Regions from separate parts of the Pseudoalteromonas sp. NEC-BIFX-2020_002 genome, predicted to be linked through region 2. Evidence: riboswitches for the same ligand, from Rfam matches in the RefSeq annotation. Region 2 holds a riboswitch; the other holds the start of a gene.
The links. A riboswitch is a leader RNA that binds a small molecule or an ion and turns the genes downstream of it on or off. The one in region 2 is predicted to bind lysine.
Positions count from the first base shown of each region.

Region 1 (4,218 bases), on a different contig from region 2:
TCAACACCATTTTTACGCACCAATCCCAGCACTTTTGCCGCTTGGCGAGTGATCATATTATTGCGGCGCAACTCTTCACGCAGTGGCATCAGCATATCGGCACTTTTACGTAAGCTTTCGCGACCTACTAGGTGCATCTCTAAAATGCGGGTGCGCAGTTGCTCTAGCATACGTTTGTCTTGGTAGGCTTTGCCTGAGCGCTCTATGTACTCAATTTGCGTACTTATTTGTGTTTCAATGGTACTAAAACACGCATGAAAATCGCCACGAATATCAACCATCTCAAGCATTGGTTCTATGTACTCGTCAAATGCTTCAATGACGGCTTTATAGCGCTTTTGCAGTGATTGCACTGCGTTATTGGCTTTAGCTTGTTCGACTATGTTTAAAATGGCGTTTTCATTGTGGGCAAATAATTTCATTATTTTACGCACTCGATCATCCATAATGCGGCTAAAGCGGCGCATCTCATCGTAGTCTTCAATGCTACCGGCATTATCTAGGCGGTTGCCTAGGCGTGCTAAATCTTCAACCAATACGCTAATTTCTTGTGCTAGGCCTAAATGCTCTTCCTGTAATAAAAAGGTGGCGAAATCTGCAATGGCACGGTTAATTTCAAGCTGAGATGATTTTGCCAAGGGAATAATAATATCTTGGTTTAAAAGCCGATTGGTTTCTTTATAGATCCGTTCGTTTGACCACGTTGGTTGTTTTTGTTTGATCGCACTTTGTACGTCTTTTAGGCTAAAATCGGCCATTTTAAAACGTTTAAATAGCAGCTCTAACATTCCCCAGTGCTCGGTTAGGGTATTTAGCAACTTTTTAGCTGGGATCATAAAGCTCCAAAAAATCTAATGAGTGCTGTGTACCTGTGTTATTTGGACACAGCAATTACTTATATAATATTAAATTGGCAATAGTTTTACACAGCCTTTGGTGCTAGACTGCGCGCCGTGTCGATTACTGACACCTAGTATACAATTTTTACATTTTTATAAAGGTTGTTCAAACACCATGGTAACTGCAATTATCCTAACCCTGATAGCGCTTGCATTCGTGCTCATCGTTATAGAGGATATTATCCATGTAAACAAGGCCAAAACCACGCTTTTCTTTGGTACTTTATGCTGGATTATCTTATTTATCTCGCCTTTAAACGGGCAAACCCCCGAAAGTGTACAACACCAACTTGACCACAATATTTTAGAGATTGCCACATTATGGTTGTTTTTAATGGCTGCAATGACCTTTGTTGCCTATTTAAACTCTAAAGGTTTTATCCAAAATATTGTGCACAAGATCATGCCAAGCTCGATTAGCGAGCGAAAGTTAATGTTCTTGATTGGTGGCTTTTCATTTTTATTCTCGTCGATTTCAGACAACATTACCGCGACGCTAATTTCATTGGCCGTTGTTATGTCGTTAAAACTGGACCCGAAAAAACTGATTAAGTACGCAACGTTAATCATCTTCAGTGTTAACTCTGGTGGTGTGTCGTTAATTACTGGTGACGTAACAACCTTGATGATTTTCCTTGATGGTAAAGTCAGTATTGGAAATTTACTACTGTTAATTGCCCCTGCATTATTTAGTGTTGCTTTATTGGCCGTTATGCTGTCATTTGGGTTAAACGGTGCGGTGCAGTTTACTAAGCAAGAAGATCGCCGAATTGAAAAAACGGATATAACCATTGCCGTTATTTTCTTATCGACGATTATTGCAACGCTGACACTTAGTGTGATGTATCACGTACCTCCATTGTTAACGTTCTTGTTTGGTTTATCGTTAATGTTTTTGACGGCGCAATTTTTAATGCGCAAAAAAGACGTCAACAAAAAAATCATCGACTACATTCGTGAAATTGAATACGACACGCTGCTGTTTTTTGTGGGTGTACTACTGCTTGTTGGTGCGCTAAAAGAAGTGGGTATGCTAAGCAAGTTTACGAATTTGTATGAGTTAATGGCACCAGAGTATGCAAACTACTTAATGGGTATACTCTCTGCTGCGGTAGATAACGTCCCGCTGACTGCTGCGCTGCTTAAAGCTGAAATAGTCATGAGTCCGCAACAATGGTTGTCGTTCACGTATGCAACTGGTGTGGGCGGCTCAATGCTTATTATTGGTTCTGCGGCAGGTATTATTGCGATGAGTAAAGTAAAAGCACTCACATTTTTAAGTTATTTACGTATGTCGTTGTATTTATTAATAGCGTATACAATCGGTTATATGGGCTCATATTTAGCAGGTAGTTTTATTTAATGACCTTTATTAATTAAAACAACTTGACAGCTAGACGTCTAAACGATAACTTTCAAAGCCCACTTTATGTGGGCTTTGTTATTTTAATTGGCAATTATAAAATGCAATTAATCTAACATTCAGAAGAGGTGCGGTATTTAGGTACTTAATGTGAGGCGACGACTGCCAACGACCATTAAGGAGGGAAATATTCGCCGAGGAAAACAACTGCACGTCACAGTGGTTTTTCGGTTTATGGGGCTGAATCCTCAAAACTGTCACCAAATTAGGTGGAGAGCTTCTGGCAGTGGACTTTTCTTATCGAGCACCCCCTTGCCAAGTTCTTCTTGTATTACCGTGGTTTGAATGCCACAAAAGGAGACGACATGAATACCCAATTAGCTGCTAATAACGCGCAACAGTCAGCACAAAACCAAAAAACAGATCACGTAGTAGCAAAATTTGGCGGCACCAGTGTGGCCAACTTTGACGCTATGAGTCGTTGCAGTGAAATTATTGTAGCCGATAACAATGTACGCGTAGTGGCTGTAAGTGCCAGTGCAGGTGTCACTAATCACCTTGTTGCATTGTGTAAAAAAGATATCTCAACGGATGAGCGCGCAGAAAACATCACCGGCGTGTTAGCCATTCAAGAAGCTATTTTAAATGAGCTATCGCTTGATGCGGACTTAGCCCATGGCTTTGACGAAACTATTAAAGCGTTTCAAGCTTTAGCCAGTGAAGGCGTTAAATCAAAACAACAACAAGATGAACTCCTGAGTTTTGGTGAGCGCTTATCGTCGTATTTATTTACCCAGGTGCTGCGTTTGAATGGTTTAAACGCAATTCGTTTTGATGTGCGCCAAGTATTAAAAACAGACAGCCAGTTTTCAAAGGCTACACCAGATGTAGCGGCCACCGCTGCGGCTGCGAAAGAGCATTTGATCCCGCTATTAGCTGAGCACGTTATTGTCACACAAGGTTTTATAGGCAGTGATGCGCATGGCCAAACGACCACTCTTGGCCGTGGTGGTTCAGATTACAGCGCAGCATTATTGGCCGAGGCAATTAACGCCAAAAGCGTGCATATTTGGACTGACGTGGTAGGTATATTTAGCACAGATCCACGTTTATGTGCCAAAGCAACACCGATTGCGCGCTTAAGTTTTGATGAAGCAGCAGAAATGGCCACTTTTGGCGCTAAAGTGCTACATCCTGCGACTATTTTACCAGCAAGCCGTAGTCACATTAACGTCTTTGTAGGTTCGAGCCGTGAACCAGAGCGTGGTGGTACGTGGATTGAGCGTGAAAAATCACAATTGCCAGGTATTCGTGCAGTTACACAGCGTAAAAACCAGTTATTGCTTACGCTTAAGAGCCCAGAAATGCTATTAGCCAGCGGTTTTTTAGCGCGCGTGTTTACGATTTTAAGCGAGTTTAATATCTCGGTTGATTTAGTTACCACGTCAGAAATAAGCGTGGCTATTACATTGGATAACGCGCCAAATGCATCGCGTCCTGAGCTTGATCAAGACTGTTTAGATAAATTAGCAGAGTTTTGCCATGTCTCGGTAGAGAACAATTTAACGCTAGTGGCGCTGATTGGCTCACAAATTCAATTACGTCAGCACGAAATGAATTTAATGAACGTATTAAGTGATTTTAATATTCGCTTAATCTGCCATGGTGCTAGTAAGCACAACTTATGCTTTTTGGTCGAACAAGCTGAATCGGATCGCGTTGTACAAGCCATTCATAGCCGCTTATTAGAAGTTCAAAACGCCGCGTAATTGGTCGATAGTATTTACCACAGAGCACTGCCAGTCAGTGCTCTGATTACTCACTACACTCACATCAAACTCATTATATTGGCAGCTTACAGCGCGCAAATGAGCCTGCGTTAATTGATCAAACACATTGGGACTCAGTAATTTAGCAATCGGCTGGCAAGTGGCTTTAGCGAGTGCTTCTTTTAAG
Region 1 is NZ_JABEPJ010000005.1:86,603-90,820, reverse strand. Features, by position in the region: gene HJP15_RS07630 (MksB family condensin complex protein) at 1-836, opposite strand, end outside; gene nhaD (sodium:proton antiporter NhaD) at 1,015-2,262, shown strand; lysine riboswitch at 2,378-2,550, shown strand; gene lysC (lysine-sensitive aspartokinase 3) at 2,628-4,031, shown strand; gene HJP15_RS07615 (4'-phosphopantetheinyl transferase family protein) at 4,008-4,218, opposite strand, start outside.
Region 1: another riboswitch for lysine. It lies ahead of lysC (lysine-sensitive aspartokinase 3); the one in region 2 lies ahead of dapA (4-hydroxy-tetrahydrodipicolinate synthase).

Region 2 (4,218 bases):
GTGGTTTATTCCACCGCTTAAAATCACTTGTTGTTGGCCATAGTTTAATTTACTTTCAACGACAGGCGTTGCGTAATGACCACACTCACCTACGGCATAACGACCAAGTTCCATCCATAATTCATCTACGCCAGCATCGCGTTTAATTTTTGCAAGTGCATCAATCAGTGCACCCCAGCTTAGAGTGGGCGCATCTAACGTGTATGGAATACCTAAACCACCGCCTAAATCGAGTACTTTTAAATTAATGCCTAAGTCGTCGGCAAGTTGCGTTAGCGGCGCAATCATTTGTGACCAGAGCTCTGCGAGTTTGTCACTGCTGAGCATATTGCCCCACTGAAAAATATGCAGGCCGTCAAAGTTTAGCGCAGGGTAGTCGCGAGTATTTAGCGCCTGCCATTCATCACAACCGAGCCCAAACGGCGTTAAGCTATCGCCACCTAGTGGGTTTTTTTCGCCTTCGGGCCAGCGTAATTGTACGCGCAGCAATACTTGCAGCTGACAGTTTAGTAAGCTTGCTTGCTCATTGAGCCAGCGTACTTGATTGAGGCTTTCGGCAACAAATATGCGTACTCCGCGCTCAATAAAGTGTTTAATTTGTTTCGGGCTCTTTGCAGGCCCGGTGTTGAGCACGCGCTCGCTGTTAATACCTTGAGCAAGTACTTGCTCAAGTTCGCCCTTGCTTGCAACATCAAAGTTAAAGTCTGCGCTATCTAAGCTTTGAATCACTTTAGATAGGGGATTAGCTTTAACGGCATACCAAAGCTTTACCTGTGTTTGCGTTACTAAACGCGCTAAGTGTGCGTTTAGGGTATCAAGGTCATACACAAAAAATGGCGTATCAAGCTGGCTTGATAACTCATCAATGGCGGTTTTAACTGGCGTGCTCAAAAAGGTCATTAACGTAAAACCTCTTCAAGAAGTAATGACGCATCGCTTTGTTCGTCGCGGTATTTTACGATTAACGCGCATGACATGCTTAAACCTTGCTCGCGTGCCCATGCGTTTGATGCAGGACGAGAACCTGGTATAACAATCGCGTATTCTGGAATAGGTTCGCCTTTATCAAGCTGACGCTCATTTACGCAGTCATATACAGGGATAGTGGCTGATAAACGTACGCCAGGGGCAAGTACTGCGCCTTTTTTAACGACTACGCCTTCAACAATCACACAACCTGCGCCAATAAATGCGTCGTCTTCAACGACTACAGGGCTTGCGCCAATTGGCTCAAGTACGCCGCCTAATTGTACTGCAGCGCTTAAATGTACATTTTTACCTACTTGCGCACACGAACCAACCAAGGCGTGGCTATCAACCATAGTGCCTTCGTCAATAAATGCACCAATGTTTACATACGCTGGTGGCATGATAATCGTGCCTTTAGCAACATGTGCACCGCGGCGAACACTTGAGCCACCTGGTACCATACGCACACCATTTTCAGCAGTGAATTCTTGTGGTGCTAGGTTATGTTTATCTACAAAACCACCAGCGAATTCAGTATTAGTGCCGTTTTTAAACGCTTCTAAAATACCTTTTTTTACTTCAACGTTTGCATGCCATTGGCCGTTATCGTCTTGTGTTGCTGCGCGTACGGCGCCCGATTCTAAATTATTTAATAGTTCTAACCAGCTCATTATAAAAACCTGTATTTAATGCCAAGATAAAATGGTGTTATTTGCATTACTGATACAATCAGTTTGCGTTAACTCAAGGTGCGTTAAAGGTGGGCGCAAATACGGGCTAGTAATACGCCCTTGTAAATGCATCAATACTTTAACGGGAATAGGATTTGCCACGGTGAACAAGCTTTGAATCGCTTGTGACCAATCGGCAAATAAATTGGGGTGTTGGCCGCTAAGGCTACGTTTTACAAATTCATGGGTTTGTGTCGGCCACGCATTGGCTGCAACAGACACTAAACCTTTTGCACCCGCTTGGGCAAAGTAAGGCATAAGTGCGTCATCACCACTAAAAATAGCTAACTGTGGTGCGGCATTTCTAAAACCTTCAAACTTGGCGATGTCGCCACTGGCTTCTTTTAGCGCCCATAAATTTTTATGATTTTTTAAATTGCTAATTACGGCAGGTGGAATATCAACAGCGCTGCGCCCTGGGACGTTATAAAGCATGCATGGATGAACACTGGCATCGAGTAGGTTTTCAAACCAGTGGGTTTGACCAATCACGCCTGGCTTTGCGTAAAGAGGAGAGCCAAGTAAGTAGCCGTGAATAGGCAGTTTATTGCAGTATTCAACCCAAGCAATTTGTTGTTTGAGGTTCATACCGCCAACAGCAACCATAAGCGGTACGGTCGGATTTAATTGGCATACATGTTCAACAATGGCTTGTTGCTCTTTAAGCGTTAAGGCAAGGCCTTCGCCTGTGCTGCCAAGCAGTAAAATGCCGTTATTTGCTGCTTGCTGTTGCGCAACTAATTGATCAAGAATCGCATAGTCGACTTCGCCAGCGTCAGTAAAAGGCGTTACAAGTGCTGTCCATAAAGGATAGTTGTTTAAATCAAAATTGTTTTTCATCTACAACGAACTTATAGAGTGTTCGATGAGTATGCTGTGGGGTACGTGAAAGTGCGCCGCATCGTAGTCATTCGAACTAATATAATCCGAAGAGCGAATGGGCTTAATATAATAGGGCGCAATGGCCTTATCATGCTAAGACCAGAAGCTCTCCACCAAAAAATTTAACAGCAGCGCTGTTATTGGTGACAGTCGCTGGGATTCAACCCAGTCGCCCGAAGTAACCCTTCACAAAAAATGTTACTTCTCGGCGTTAATTCCCCTCACGTATGATCATTGGAGTGTGTGCTCCTCACATACGTTACCTGAATAACGCACCTCTTCTAGCCCACAGTGTAAGTTTCATTAAATAAAAAACTTACACCTTAAATAGGGGTAATGGCAGTGATTAAAGCATTTTAGCCGTCTAGGTGTCAAGTTGGCTTTTGAGCGATCGCTTCGAGAGGGTGGTTACGTATTAATGTTTTTTTTCGTACACTAGCAAACAAAGTCGGTTTAAGGGTATTCAGTAATGGAAAAATTTCAGGAAATTTATCAGCGAGCAGCGCAGCGTAAAGGCAGTGAAGCGATGCTTGAGCAATTGCTTTACGCGCCGCTTTCTAATAAGCAACTAAAATGCTTGCCTGATGATGCATGGCTTGAAGAATTTACCCGTAAGGTATTTCAAAGCGGCTTTTATTGGTCGGTTATTAATAGTAAATGGACAGGCTTTAGAGAGGTTTTTTGGGACTTTAATGTAGAAAAATTACTGATGATGCCACCTGATATGCTAGAGCAAAAAGCAACTGACGAACGTATTATTCGCAACTTTAAAAAAGTACAAACTATTCCAGAAAATGCATATATGATTCACGACGTTGCTCAGCAGCATGGCAGTTTTAGTCAGTTTGTGGCTGATTGGCCAAGTGACGATATAATTGGTTTGTGGGCGTATTTTAAAAAGCACGGTGCACGTTTAGGGGGTAACACAGGCCCGTACACACTGCGCGCATTAGGCAAAGATACCTTTTTGTTGTCGCGTGATGTTGAGGCTTATCTTCGTGGGCATAAAATTATTGATGGTGGTTTGCAAACTAAAAAATCACTAAATAGCGCACAGCACTTTTTTAATGAATTACAGCAGCAAAGTGGCTTAAGCCTCCAAGTGCTGAGTTTATTAGTGGCATACAGCGTGGGTGATAACCGCGTTGGCATACAAACAACCGAAGCCTAAGGAATCCAATGAAACTTGTTAGTCGCTATACTCATATTGCAGAAGATTTTGCAGTCCCTGATTTACCTAGCCCTGTTGTTGCACCAACTTTATTACTTTGGAATGAGGCGGTAGCTAAACAGCTCGATATTCAAGCGAGTCCGTCAGAGCGCGCATCCATCTTTAGCGGAAATACCAGTAACAGCACTGTTGCGGCCGTTGCATTGGGGTATTCAGGGCATCAATTTGGGCATTTTTCACCACGCTTAGGAGACGGCCGCGCGCATTTATTGGGTGCCGTATCTGATCAACATCAACAGCTGTGGGATATTCAGTTAAAAGGGTCCGGTGCTACGCCATTCTCTCGTGGTGGTGATGGGCGCTGTGCTATTGGCCCTGCGATACGTGAATACATTATGAGTGAAGCAATGCATGGCTTAAGTGTTCCGACTACACGCTGTTTAGCCGTGGTTGCCAGTGGAGAAA
Region 2 is NZ_JABEPJ010000012.1:39,461-43,678, forward strand. Features, by position in the region: gene HJP15_RS14050 (PLP-dependent decarboxylase) at 1-900, opposite strand, end outside; gene HJP15_RS14055 (2,3,4,5-tetrahydropyridine-2,6-dicarboxylate N-succinyltransferase) at 900-1,640, opposite strand; gene dapA (4-hydroxy-tetrahydrodipicolinate synthase) at 1,656-2,540, opposite strand; lysine riboswitch at 2,678-2,871, opposite strand; gene HJP15_RS14065 (DNA-3-methyladenine glycosylase I) at 3,052-3,753, shown strand; gene HJP15_RS14070 (protein adenylyltransferase SelO) at 3,762-4,218, shown strand, end outside.